DNA from 3 places in the Sorangium sp. So ce381 genome. Region 3 is predicted to be linked to each of the others. Evidence: predicted binding sites of a transcription regulator. Region 3 holds the regulator's gene; each other region holds the start of a gene.
The links. Region 3 encodes HrcA, which represses chaperone genes, less so after heat shock. Its sites were predicted from a motif close to GNTAGCACTCNCCNNNGGNGAGTGCTANC; they were not measured.

Region 1: the regulator HrcA is predicted to act here: its motif matches at 2,890-2,918, upstream of groES (co-chaperone GroES).
Region 2: the regulator HrcA is predicted to act here: its motif matches at 1,204-1,232, upstream of groES (co-chaperone GroES).

The regions. Positions count from the first base shown of each region.
Region 1 is NZ_CP150336.1:4,050,302-4,054,664, forward strand. It holds gene WMF29_RS15380 (hypothetical protein) at 359-1,330, shown strand; gene WMF29_RS15385 (NUDIX hydrolase) at 1,363-2,073, opposite strand; tRNA gene WMF29_RS15390 (tRNA-Glu) at 2,224-2,298, opposite strand; tRNA gene WMF29_RS15395 (tRNA-Gln) at 2,338-2,411, opposite strand; gene groES (co-chaperone GroES) at 3,037-3,336, shown strand; gene groL (chaperonin GroEL) at 3,405-4,363, shown strand, end outside.
Region 2 is NZ_CP150336.1:8,583,866-8,588,228, reverse strand. It holds gene groL (chaperonin GroEL) at 1-772, opposite strand, end outside; gene groES (co-chaperone GroES) at 806-1,096, opposite strand; gene WMF29_RS31905 (hypothetical protein) at 1,550-2,155, shown strand; gene WMF29_RS31900 (hypothetical protein) at 2,155-2,829, shown strand; gene WMF29_RS31895 (response regulator transcription factor) at 2,955-3,788, shown strand; gene WMF29_RS31890 (hypothetical protein) at 4,153-4,363, shown strand, end outside.
Region 3 is NZ_CP150336.1:12,968-17,330, reverse strand. It holds gene WMF29_RS00060 (response regulator transcription factor) at 1-187, opposite strand, end outside; gene WMF29_RS00055 (RluA family pseudouridine synthase) at 230-1,189, shown strand; gene hrcA (heat-inducible transcriptional repressor HrcA) at 1,182-2,225, opposite strand; gene WMF29_RS00045 (hypothetical protein) at 2,558-3,352, shown strand; gene WMF29_RS00040 (hypothetical protein) at 3,430-4,363, shown strand, end outside.

The DNA of each region.
Region 1 (4,363 bases), 4.0 Mb from region 3:
GCCTTGTGGGCGATGGTGGATGTTGGCCTGATTCGTTAGCGATTCCAGTTGCTTGTAAGCGTGCGTGAGCATGCGTGTCCCGGCTGGAGCGCTGCCCGGATCATGGCATGTCGCCGCTTGCGCGATCGCCGAGCAGGGATAAGTTGAAGTCTCGACACGCGGGCTGCACAGCCGCTGGTGGAGCGGAGTTCTCCCGCATTCGCGCACCGCCGCGTCAGGCCATCTCGCCGGTGGACCTGCGCGGCGCGGCAGGGGCTCGCCCGGGCGCTGGGCGCGGGCGTCCCGCGCCGGGTGGCGGCTCCTCGAGGGCCGCCATTCGTGGAAGCCGCCGTTGCTTCTCGACAGGAGGGATGCCGCCATGATGCTTGCCTTCGACCTCGATCGCGACGATGCCCCGCAGCAGCGCGGCCCCGCTCCGGCGGACGGACCGGGGTGTTTCGGTGAAGCTGCGGACTACCGTGCTCAGCGGATCCTGTACGCGGCCCGCGACTGGATCGGCGAGCAGGACGGCATCACCACCGACGGGCGCTCGCTGATCCTGCTGCACGCCCAGCGGACGCCGCCGGAGCGGCGCGAGGCGCTCGTGCGCTGCTTCGAGCGCGTGCTCCTGCACGCCCCCCGTCCGGAGCTCGCCGCGCTCTCGGCGTCGCTGCGCCAGGCGGGGCTCTCCGTGGACGAGGACTTCTCGGTGATGGGCGCCCCGGCCGGCGAGGTGCGCGCCGCCGTGCAGGGGCTCGGCCGGTTTCGCGCCTTCCCGCCGGGCCTGCGCCTGTCCAGGGTATCGCCGGACGACGACGAGGCCTCGATCCGCGCGATCCAGGAGCTCCAGGCGGAGAGCGGCCACGCGCCGCTCCCTGGGTGGTACCTGCGCGGCGGCGAGGGCCGCTCCTTGACGCTCGGGCTGCGCGACGGCGCGGGCGCGCTGATCGGCTGCACCACCCTGTGCGTCGTGACGCGGCCGCAGCCTGCCGAGGTCGGCGGCCGCGAGGCGCTCGCCCAGCTCGGGCTGCTGGGCGCCCCGCCGCTCTGGATCTCCGACGTCGGCGAGGCGCCGTCGTGGACGGCCATGCCAATCTGCACCTGTCTGCGCGAGGACCACCGCGGACGGGGGCTCGGGGCCCCCCTCCAGGCGGCGGCGCTCCGGGAAGGGCACGATCGCTTCGGGATCCGGTGGTTCTATGCGCTCGTCAGGGCCGGCGACGAGATCGCCAAGCGCATGAACGCGCGTTGCGGGCTCGCCCCGCACCGCGCTGAAGGGTTCCTCGTCGCGTCGGCGTTGCCTCCCGAGAAGCCCCGGCGGCCGGCGGACGCGCGTCGCGGCTCAGGCTGACGGCACGGGCGCGAGGAGAAAGCGCCGGCGTCCTACCCGAGGAGCCACGGGGCCGGCGCGTCGCCAGCAAGGCGCCGGCGGATGGTGTCGAGCGCGCGCTCGAAGTAGCCGTCGCGCGCGACCACGAACTCATCGAGCCGCACGTCGCGCGGCTCGACCTTCACCGCGCCCGCGGGGTCCGGCGGCCGCCGCACGAGGCCGCTCGCGCGGGGCACCTCGCCTCGGACGAGGCGCAGCGCCGCGTCGAGCGGGAGCGACAGCAGCGCGGTCACCTCGTGCGGATCGGGGCGCAGCTCCTCGAGCGCGCGGCGGGTCGTCGCGAGCAGCACGTCCTGCAGCTCGCGGTCGACGATCCCGGGCGCGTGATCGTCCTGGCTGCGGCGCGTGCCGAGCCGGACCACATCGCGCGGCGAGAGCGGCAGGCCGATCTCCTCCTCCGCCTCGCGCAGCGCCCCCGCGAGATCCTCTCCGGCGCGGTAGTGCCCCGACACGGCGACCTCGAGCGCGCCGGGCCAGGTGTCCTTGTCCGGGCTGCGCTGCTGGAAGAGCACCCAGGGATCCGCGGCGCTCTGGCGGCTGTCCAGCTCCGGGCCGTCGGGTCCCCGCTCGAGGAGCACCCACACGTGAACGCTCCGGTGCCAGTCGCCGTCGCGGTGAACGAGCCCGCGCGCCTTGCGCACGCCGAGCGGCCGGCCGCCGTCATCGAGGATGTCGAAGAGCTCCTCTACGTCCTGCGCGGCCATGCGCCGGAGGGTAGCGCAACGTGAACGCCGCAAGACGTCTTTGCTGCTCTGCGTGCTCGCGCGCTCGTCAGATGACGCTGTGCTTCGCGTCGTGCTCGACGCACGACATCGAGCGGAAGCAGCAGGAAACGAGGCGAAAGGGTGTGAAAGTGGCGATCCCAGCGGGAATCGAACCCGCGTTACCGGCGTGAGAGGCCGATGTCCTAACCGCTAGACGATGGGACCTTGTTCTGTGGAGAAGACCGACAGCAGAGCTGAGCGGCCTGGCTGGGGGACAAGGATTCGAACCTTGATAGCAAGAGCCAGAATCTTGCGTCCTGCCGTTAGACGATCCCCCAAGGGGTCAGCGCCGTGTTCATCAGCGCCACGGGCCGCGGAATCTACTTGGGCTGCCTGGATTGTCAAGCGATCAAAATCGGACCCGACGAAGAAAAATGCTCGGCACCAAAATCCCCGACGTTTCGCGCGCTTCGCGGGGCTCAGCAAGGCCTCCCGCTGCTCGACCCCCTCGCTCCCCTCGCTCAACCCGCTCCGCCCTCGTTGCATGCCGTCCGTCGTCGTCGCACGCCGCACTGTCGCCATGATCCGTCCAGGTTGTCTACAGCGTGCCCTGCGTGCTGTCGGAGAGGGGGCTCGTCCCTGGTCGGAGAAGGGGCTCGTCCCTGGAGGAGGCTTCACGACGTCGCGGCCGCTCCCTCGGCGTCGCTTCTCCAGACATCTCGGCTTCGCCCCCCCGGACTCTCGGCTCCGGAAAAGTCGCGGCTCCCTGCTGCGTGCCCTTGACGCGCCGGGTGACTGATTTACTTTCGGCCGCGGTTTAGCCACCGGCCTAGGAGAGTGCCAAGACACTGCGATCTCGGGCACTTAGCTCTTGTCGTGCGGGCGGAATGCCCCAGCGGGGGGGCGAACGGGACCTCCGGCGAGCCGATGGTCAGTCAACAAGCCGAGGACGAGGGAGCCAGCATGAAAATCAGGCCGCTGCAGGATCGGATTGTCGTCAAGCGCGTCGAGAGCGAGACGAAGACCAAGGGGGGCATCATCATCCCCGACGCCGCGAAGGAGAAGCCGATCGAGGGGCGCGTGGTCGCGGTGGGCAACGGCAAGGTCCTGAAGGACGGCAAGGTTCGCCCGCTCGATGTGAAGGTCGGGGACAAGGTGCTGTTCGGCAAGTACAGCGGCACCGAGGTGAAGCTCGACGGCGAGGAGCACGTGCTCATCCGCGAGGACGACGTGCTCGCCGTGACCGAGTCCGCCGGGACGTGAACCAGGCCTGAGGCAACCGAACGCAAGCGTTTGTACACGCGGCCGCGCGGCCGCGAGGGGATTGAGACATGGCTGCGAAGCAGATCGTTTTTAGCCGCGGCGCCCGCGCCGCGATCCTCAAGGGCGTGAACACGCTCGCCGATGCGGTCAAGGTGACCCTCGGGCCGAAGGGGCGGAACGTCGTCATCGAGAAGAGCTGGGGCTCCCCGGTCGTGACGAAGGACGGCGTCACGGTCGCCAAGGAGGTCGAGCTCGCCGGCAAGCTCGAGAACATGGGCGCCCAGATGGTGCGCGAGGTCGCCTCGAAGACCAGCGACAAGGCGGGCGACGGCACGACGACGGCGACGGTGCTGGCGCAGGCGATCTTCGGCGAGGGCCTCAAGCTCGTCGAGGCCGGCCACAACCCGATGGATCTGAAGCGCGGCATCGACGCGGCGGTCGCGAAGGTCATCGAGGCCGTGCAGCAGTTCGCCAAGCCGACCAAGGACAAGGACCAGATCGCCCAGGTCGCCACGGTCAGCGCCAACGGCGACAAGGAGATCGGCCAGATCCTCGCCGACGCCATGGAGAAGGTCGGCAAGGAGGGCGTGATCACGGTCGAGGAGAACAAGCGCATGACGACGGAGCTCGAGACCGTCGACGGCATGCAGTTCGACCGCGGCTACCTCTCGCCCTACTTCGTGACCGACCCCGAGAAGATGACCGCGGTGCTCACGAACCCGCTCATCCTCGTGCACGAGAAGAAGATCTCGGCCATGGCCGACCTCCTGCCGCTGCTCGAGCAGGTGGTGAAGCAGGGGCGCGAGCTGCTCATCCTCTCCGAGGACGTCGAGGGCGAGGCGCTCGCCACGCTCGTCGTGAACAAGCTGCGCGGCACGATCAAGGTCGCCGCCGTGAAGGCGCCCGGCTTCGGCGATCGCCGCAAGGACATGCTGAAGGACATCGCCATCCTCACGGGCGCGACGCCGTTCATGGAGGACCTCGGCCAGAAGCTCGAGAGCGCCACGCTGCGCGACCTCGGGACGGC
Region 2 (4,363 bases), 4.4 Mb from region 3:
CCTCGCCCTCGACGTCCTCGGCGATGATGAGGAGCTGCTTCTGGCTCTTGGCGATCGCCTCGAGCACCGGGAGCAGGTCCTTCATGTTGGAGATCTTCTTCTCCGAGATGAGGATGTAGCAGTCCTCGAGGTTCGCCTTCATGGCCTCGGGATCGGTCACGAAGTACGGCGAGAGGTAGCCGCGGTCGAACTGCATGCCCTCGACCACGTCGAGGGTCGTGTCGGCGCTCTTGGCCTCCTCGACCGTGATCACGCCCTCCTTGCCGACCTTCTCCATCGCGTCGGCGAGGAGCTTGCCGATCGTCTCGTCGCCGTTCGCGCTGATCGTGCCGACCTGCGCGATCTCCTTCGCGTCCTTCGTCTGCTTGGCGGAGCCGCGGAGGTGCTCGACGATCGCCTCGACCGCCTTGTCGATGCCGCGCTTGATCTCCATCGGGTTGTGCCCGGCCGCGACGAGCTTGGAGCCCTCGCGGTAGATCGCCTGGGCGAGCACCGTCGCGGTGGTCGTCCCGTCGCCGGCGATGTCGCTCGTCTTCGAGGCGACCTCGCGGACCATCTGGGCGCCCATGTTCTCGAAGCGGTTCTCGAGCTCGATCTCCTTGGCGACCGTCACGCCGTCCTTGGTGACCGTCGGCGAGCCGAAGCTCTTCTCGATGACGACGTTGCGCCCCTTCGGGCCGAGCGTGACCTTGACCGCGTCGGCGAGGGCGTTGACCCCCGCGAGGATCATGCTGCGGGCGGACTCGTTGTAGATGATTTCCTTGGCTGCCATGGTGTCTCTCCTAAGTTCCTTCTGTCGCCCGCGTCACTTCTCGATCACGCCGAGGATGTCGTCCTCGCGGAGGATGAGGTGCTCTTCGCCGTCGATCTTGACCTCGGTGCCCGAGTACTTGCCGAAGAGGACGCGATCGCCCTCCTTGACGTCGAGCTTCCGCACGGTACCGTCCTCGGCGACCTTGCCGTTGCCGACGGCGACGACGGTCCCCTCGATCGGCTTCTCTTTCGCGGTGTCCGGAATGTAGAGACCTCCCTTGGTCTTCTCTTCTTCCTTCACGCGCTGAACGATCACGCGGTCCTGGAGCGGTCGAATCTTCATCTTTGCAAATCCTCCGGGGACGAGCGCCGCGTCCCACGAACGGCAAGACCCCAGCCGGCCCGTCTGAGCAGCGGCAAGGTCCCATACGATTGCAGTCTGGGCACTTTGCTAGCACTCACCTATGGCGAGTGCTAGCGAGCGCGCCGAAGATAGCCACCCCCTGGAGGGTGTCAAGAGTGGCCCCAGGCCGGCACTTTGCGCGTTGGCAGCCAGGCGCAGAGGTGGCTGTAAGTCCTGGAGATCGCAGGGGAAGGTGCGTGGCGCAAGGCTGGGCTCGGCGGAGCCCCTCGGCTAAAATGCCCTTATGAGGGCAAAGCTGCGGCAGCACAGTGACGCGATGCCCTCACGGTCTCCAACCCGAGGGAGGCCGCCAGGACGTGTCTGGTTGACCTGAGCGCGCGGTGGCCCGGGTTACGTCGGTATCCAGGGCACCCGCATAAGTGAGGTGCCGCTGTGAGCCAAGCGATCTCTCTCTCCCCGAGCATGACCCGCTATTTCCAGGAGGTTGTGGACGAGGCGCTCCGAGTTCGGAACGTCGCTGCTACCGAGGCGGCGTCGAGTTACCTCGTCGGTCTGCTCTGTGCTTTTGCTCACCCGGACGAGCATGCCGAGTCTGCCTTCAACCAGCCCCTGACCTTTCTTCTGCGCGATGCGCTGGAAGCCTCCGGGGCCGAGCGTTTCCAGCGGCTGCGCAACCTGGGAGACAGCGTCCTCTACGTGGTCGGCTTCTTCGGCGGCCACATCGAGGTCAAGGGGGTCGATCGCGGCTACGTGGTCGGGGTCGGGTCGACCGCCTACCACCATGCGGCCGCTATGCTGCGCCTCAATGCGCGCGTCGGCCAGGGGCCGGATGTTCTTTCGGAGATGGCCGAGAAATTCGAGCGGTTCGTGAGCGTCCTGAACGATGTGGCCGACGGTACGCTCGCGTCGGGGGCTCGGGACGAGCGCTCGGTGCTCCGGCTGTACGAGCGCTGGGTTCGTACGGGATCGAGCCGCCTCGCGGATGAGCTCGGGGCACGAGGGCTCGTGCCGAGCCGTGGCACGGGCGGGCTCAACTGATGCGGGGGGCGACCTTCCCGGCCCGGATCCAGCAGCACCTGGCGCGCACCTATGCGCTCGATGACGCGCCCGTGGTCGACGATTTCATCCAGCTGACGGACGGCAGCGCCCGCGAAGCGCTGCTGATCCGGCACGCCGGCGGAGATGGCGGCGATATCGAGGTCGCGCTGCACCTGCCCCGCCGGGCGATCACGCGGGGGCGAGAGGGGACGCTGGACGAGATCTGCCAGATCGTCGAGGGCGTGAGCCACTTCCTCTATGTGGCCGAGCGAGCCCGCAGGGAGCTGCCGGCGACCCAGCTCGAGCTCGAGCTCCAGGCCGAGGTCGACAAATACGTGCTGCTTGTTCATGGCGATCTGGCTGACGAGGTCGAGCCGCCAGGCCCGCCGCTCCGGCGCCGCCACGAGGCGGCCCCATCGGGGGCGGGGCGCTTCGAGCCCGAGCGCGCCGCGCGGATCCGCGCCCATCTCTTCGAGCGGGTCACCTTCATGGATCCACCCGGCACGGAGACCGGCGATCGCTACCGGATCGCGAACGATCTGGCCGCGCGGTTCGCGGGCCGACTCGAGGCCGAGTTTGCCCGCCATGGGCGTCATGCCGAGCTGCTCGCCGCGCTGCGACGCTTCTATGCGGCGGGGCAGACGGAAAAGATCGCGCTGGCGCGCGCCGCGTGAGCGCATCCTCCCTGGCGCTCGGGTCGCTCGGGAGGACGGCGAACGGCGAAGAGCGCTGGCTGCGGCAGCGCGGTCTCGTTCTCTCTTGACCGGTTCGCGCGCACGTACTCTCATCCGCATCCACGATGCCTTCCGCGAGCATGATGCCGCCCCGTGTGCTGGTGGCCGAAGACGAACCGGCGATGTTGAGCCTCGTTGCGCGTCACCTGAGGAACCTGGGTTTCTCTGTGATCGAGGCCTCCGAGGGGGATGCTGCCTGGGAGCTCGCGCGTGAGCACCGGCCGGATCTGGTGATCCTGGACGTGATGATGCCCGGCATGAGCGGCTGGGAGATCTGCAAGCGGCTGAAGAGCGACACGTCCGACGGACGGCCGTTCGCGAGCACCGGCGTCATCATGCTCACCGGGATCGGCGAGAACCTGAACGAGATGACCTCGCCGCTCTTCGCCGCGGACGCCTGGTTGAACAAGCCGTTCGATTTCGCGGATCTGGACGCGCGGGTGCGCGAGACGCTCGCCCGTTATGCGAAGCAGGTGCCTGAAGCGAACGGCGCCAAGGCCCAGGCGAGCGCGGTCGGCGAGGAGCGTGAGGCCGCTGCGCTGCCGTCCTCCAGGGAACGGGCGACGGGGGCGAAGAAGTCGGCGGCAAACGGTGCCGTGGCGAGCAGGGCTGCTGCGAAGCGGCCGGCCGCGACGAAGAAGCCGGCAGCCAAGGCGGCGAAGAAGCCGGCCGCGGCGAAGAAGCCGGCAGCCAAGGCGGCGAAGAAGCCGGCCGCGGCGAAGAAGCCGGCAGCCAAGGCGGCGAAGAAGCCGGCCGCGGCGAAGAAGCCGGCCGCGGCGAAGAAGCCGGCAGCCAAGGCGGCGAAGAAGCCGGCTGCTACGCCGGCTGCGGCGAAGAAGCCTGCTGCGGCGAAGAAGCCTGCCGCCAAGGCAGCGCCCAAGAAGAAGTCGATGAAGTGATCCAATCCGAGGCGGGCGCCGTGCGCAGTGGCCCGACCCCTCGTTCCCACGCAACGTACGCATGCCGCCGCCGAGCCGGGTGCAGAGGAACCGTCCGATCAGCGCTCGGAGGGAGGACCCGCACCCACCGCCGGCAGCACGCATCCATGCCGGCAGCACGCTGAGCGCAGAGGCTGCCCTGCACGGGAATCATCAGGGCTCGCCGTGCGTCATTGCCTCATACGTCGCGCGCAGCCTTTACGCACGTCGCACGTCGCGCGGAGCCTCCCAGGAACTTTCGGGCGCCTGACCCGTCAGCAGGTACAATGCTGCGACGTTTCCCCTTCGAGGGCCCCCGCGGGGGGCGCCCGGAGCGCTGAGCACCGTGAGCGACTCTCGCACGAAGCAACTGGACCGCATTCGCAGCGCCGCGCTCGTGGTTGAGCTGAGGCTCCGGTTCGGGCGCGCGCTGCGTGCGCTGCCGAGCGCGCTGACCCTCGCGCTCGCGCTCGCTGCCGGGACGCTCGCGGTGCACAAGGCGCTCCCGGCGTACCTCGGCGAGCCGCGCGCCCGTCAGCTCCTCCTCGGCGCGGGGC
Region 3 (4,363 bases):
TGTCAACATTCGCGGTGTATTTCGCCCCCGCGGGCCCCGCGGATGTGCGTTTTTCGCGCCGGTAGAGCCCGGTCCCACGCTGGTGGGCGGAGCCGAGGCGCCCCCGGTGAGCTTGTACATGCGTCCGCTCCGACCCGCCACTCCGCCGAGCCAGGAAGACAAAGCCGCCGAAACGACCGGCGTCCACCCCGCCGCCCAGGTGCGACCTCCGCAGGATGGCCGCTGGACGGTGCCAGCCGAGCTGGATCGGCGCCCGCTGGACGGGGCCGTCCGTGCGCTGGCCGCTGTCTCGTGGTCCGACGCGCGCCGCTTGATCGAGACCGGCAAGGTGCTGGTCGGGAGCGCGGTGGCGACGAGCGCCCGCCGGCGGGTGCTCAGCGGGGAGCAGATCGAGGTCCGCTTGCACGCGCCGAGGCCCGAGACCGTGCGGCGGCGCAAGCTCGAGGGCGAGCTCGTGGTCTACGCGGACGCGAGCGTCGTCGTGGTGAACAAGCCCGCCGGGGTGAGCACCATCCCGTACGGCGACGAGGATCCCGCGGAGCAGGCCGCGACCCTCGACGCGCTGGTGCGCGAGGTGCTGGCCAGGCGCGACCGCCTGCGCGGGCGCGCGCCGCTCGGCGTGGTGCAGCGCCTCGACAAGGGGACGAGCGGGCTGCTGGTCTTCGCGCGGACGCTCGCCGCGAAGAAGCACCTCGCGCAGCAGCTCCGCGTCCGCGCGATGCACCGGCAGTACCTGGCGCTCGCGCACGGCGCCGTCCCGCGCGGCACCTACCGCAGCTACCTCGTCGAGGATCGGGGCGACGGGCTGCGCGGCTCGGCGCGAGAGGGGCGGCGCGAGGGGCAGCTCGCGGTGACGCACGTGGAGCCGATCGAGGTGCTCCGAGGGCCGCAGGAAGGGGCCGGCGCCGGGGGCGTGACGCTCGTCGCGTGCCGGCTCGAGACGGGACGGACGCACCAGATCCGCATCCACCTCGCGGAGGCCGGGCACCCGCTCGTCGGCGAGACGGTCTACGTGCGGGACTACCGCGGGGCGAGGATCCCGGCCGCGCGGCTGATGCTCCACGCGGCCGAGCTCGGCTTCAACCACCCGGCCGACGACCGGCCGATGCGCTTCCAGGCGCCGCCGCCCCCGGATTTCGACGACGTGCTCGATCGGCTCCGCGAGCCGCAGCGGAAGGGCGCTACTTGACCTTGCCGCGGACCTCGGTCATCGCCGCGGCCGTGGCGTCGACCAGCGGCATGACCTTCGCGTAGTCCATCCGCGTCGGGCCGAGCACGCCGACGGTCCCGGCGACGCGGCCGTTCTCCATGTACGGCGCGGCGACGAGGCTGAGCTGGCCTCCGCCAAGATCGCCCGCCTCGCTGCCGACGAACACGGTGACCTCACCCGCGCCGGCGGCGAGCGTCCGGTCGAGCAGATCGACGAGCTCCTCGCGCTCCTCGAGCGCCTTCATCAGCTTCTTGAGCCGGTCGACATCGGCGTACTCGGGCAGATCGATCAGGCGGTTCTGCCCCTCGATGACGACCTCGCTCCGCCGGGTCACGTCGGCCGTCGCCTTGCTGCCGAGCTCGAAGGCGCGGCGCCTCAGCGCGTCGATCTGGAGGCGCTCGTCCGCGAGGCGGCGGGCGAACAGGTCCCGGATCTCGCCCAGCGTGCGCCCCTCGATGACGTCGGCGAGCAGGTTGTGGATCCGGGTGAGCTCGCCCTCGTTGATCGCCTCGTCGGCCGAGATGAAGCGGTTCGCGACCGAGCCGTCGGCGAAGACGAGCACCGCGAGCAGCTGCCCGGGCTTGGTCGGGATGAAGCGCAGCTGGGCGAGGGCGCGGAGCTCCGCCCGCGGCGCCGCCACGACCGCCGCGGCGCCGGACAGCTCCGAGAGGTAGCGCCCGGTCTCGCGGAGCGGATCGCTCGCCCCCGCGTAGATCTCGGTGAACCTGGCGCTCAGCTCGGCCTGCTGCTCGGGAGACAGCGACCGGAGCTCGACGAGCGCGTCGATGAACAGCCGGAGCGCGCGATCGGTCGGGATCCGCCCGGCAGAGGTGTGCGGCTGGTGGAGGTACCCGGCCTCCTCGAGGTCAGCGAGCACATTGCGGATCGAAGCAGCCGAGAGATCCAGCCCGTACTTCCGGGCGAGCGTCCTGCTGCCAACTGGGTCGCCCGTTGCGATGAACTCGGTGACCGCGGCGAAAAGGATCTTCCGAGATCGATTGGAAAGATCACTCATGTCAGCTGCATGCAGCGCGCAAGCGCGCCGCCGTGGCTACCAGGACCAGGGACCGCCCGGACCGGGAAGCCATGCGGGCCGGACCTTCGCTCCCGTACGTCAAGCTGCGCGTGCGGGCGCTCGACCCACGGACGCGCATGCGACCCATTTTGAGGCGATCGCGCGGCCCGGTCAAATGTCGCGGTAGGATCGGGTAGTAGCCACCCCGCGCACGGGGCCCCGCTCCGCCGGATGGCGGCGCGATCGGCCACGTGGCACGTGGTCGCTCGGCCCACCGAGAGGCCCCGAGAGGGCCGGCTTGCCTTGCTTCGCACGAGGGATGTACCGCAACGATGCCGCCCGCACGCCATGCCGCCGCTGCCTGCGCGCTCGCCCTCGCGCTCGGCCCCCTCGCCGCCGCGCCGAGCGCGCAGGGCAAGCCGAAGGTCAGGTACCACCAGGACTGGGCGAAGCACCCGTCGGCGCGCTATGCGGCCCTGAGCGCGGCGCAGTGCCGCGCGGCGCTCACGCAGCGGAAGATCGCGTTCGAGCCGGTGCCGCGCGCGCCGGGCGTGCTCGCTCCGGTGCGGCTGATGCAGCGGGTCGGCGGGGTCCTCTACCGGACGGCGCTGCCGGCGCATCGACGCGCGGACAACCCGTACGACGTCTTCGACTGCCGCCTCGCGCTCGCGCTCTCGGACTTCAGCCGGATCCTCCGCGCGCACGACATCGACGAGGCGCTGATGTTCTCGGCCTGGCGGCCTCCGTCCAGGATGTGGCCCGAGGGCAGGCTCGCCACGCGGCACCCCGGCGCGCTCGCGATCGACCTCTACAGGCTCATCAAGGAGCCCGTCGGCGGCGGGTTCGCGGAGGATTGGCTCGACGTGGAGCGCGACTTCGTCGGCAGGCGCGGCGCGCCTGTCTGCGGCGAGAGCGCAGGCCCGACCGGGAGGCCCCGCGGGGCCGGCAAGGGGGCGGGTAGCGGCCCTCCAGCGGACGCGGCGGCGCGAGAGCTGCGATCCATCGTGTGCGAGGCCGTGGATCAGCACATCTTCACGTCGATCCTCACGCCCAACTACGATCGGGCGCACAAAAATCACCTGCATCTCGAGGTGACCCCCGGCGTCCAATGGCATCTCGTGCGCTGATCCGGGACGGGACGTCGTCCGTCCTCCCGCGCGCAAACCCGCTCTCCTTCCGAGGTCGACCCGCTATGTTAGCCCGCGTGCCCGCACGAAGACCCCCGCTCTCCCGCGCGTCCGCCGCGCTGGCGCTCGCCGCTGTCGCGCTGTCGTTCACGTTCGTCGGCTGCCCCTGCGTCAGCGGCCCCGTGAACGCGAGCCCTGGCCTCCGCTGGTTTCTGTTCTCGAACTTCGGGGCCAGCAAGATCTGCCCCGAGATGCTGAAGAGCGGGGTCTCGCTGCGCCTGCAGGACAGATCGGCGTCCATCGGGCGGTTCTTCCCGATGCAGTGCTCGTACGACGTCAACGACGCGGCCCAGACGATCACCGTCCACATCGCCGGCACGGGGTACGGCTACATGCAGCCGGCCAAGCGGGTGGGCTTCTCGCTCACGACGTCCGTCGAGTACCGACCCGACTTCCAGCTCGCTGACGACAACGTCTACGTGTGGGGACGGCTGAACCGGATCGTGCAAGGCCCGAGCTTCCAGCTGGGCTACGTCGAGAACCCCGTCATCGACGTGATGGCCAACGTCCCGCCGTTCGGGGGGCTCGCCAACCTGCTCGGCAACCAGATCGTCGCGGGCGAGCTGACCCGCGGGTTCACCGTCCTCTACAACGAGGAGACCGGGAAGGACTTCACGCTGGGGATCCTCATGCCGCCCCAGCGACCGCACCACCCGTTCGAGGCCGAGGACGAGGAGCGGTACACCTTCGCGAACGAGACCATCGAGGTGCACGCGCACCAGCGCGACTACCTCGGGCCGTTCGAGATCGCCGACGCGGACCAGGCGCTCTACCTCAAGGTCAGCGCGCAGGGCGCGCCCGTGGACCTCATGATCGTCGACAAGCCCACCGGCGACGCGTGGCGCGAGGCGTACCAGACCGGCAAGCCGCTCGGCCCCCCGCCAGGCCCGGTGCAGGCAGGCGGCCCTCTCCAGCCCGGGATCATCGAGACGCGCCGCTACGCGCTGCGCC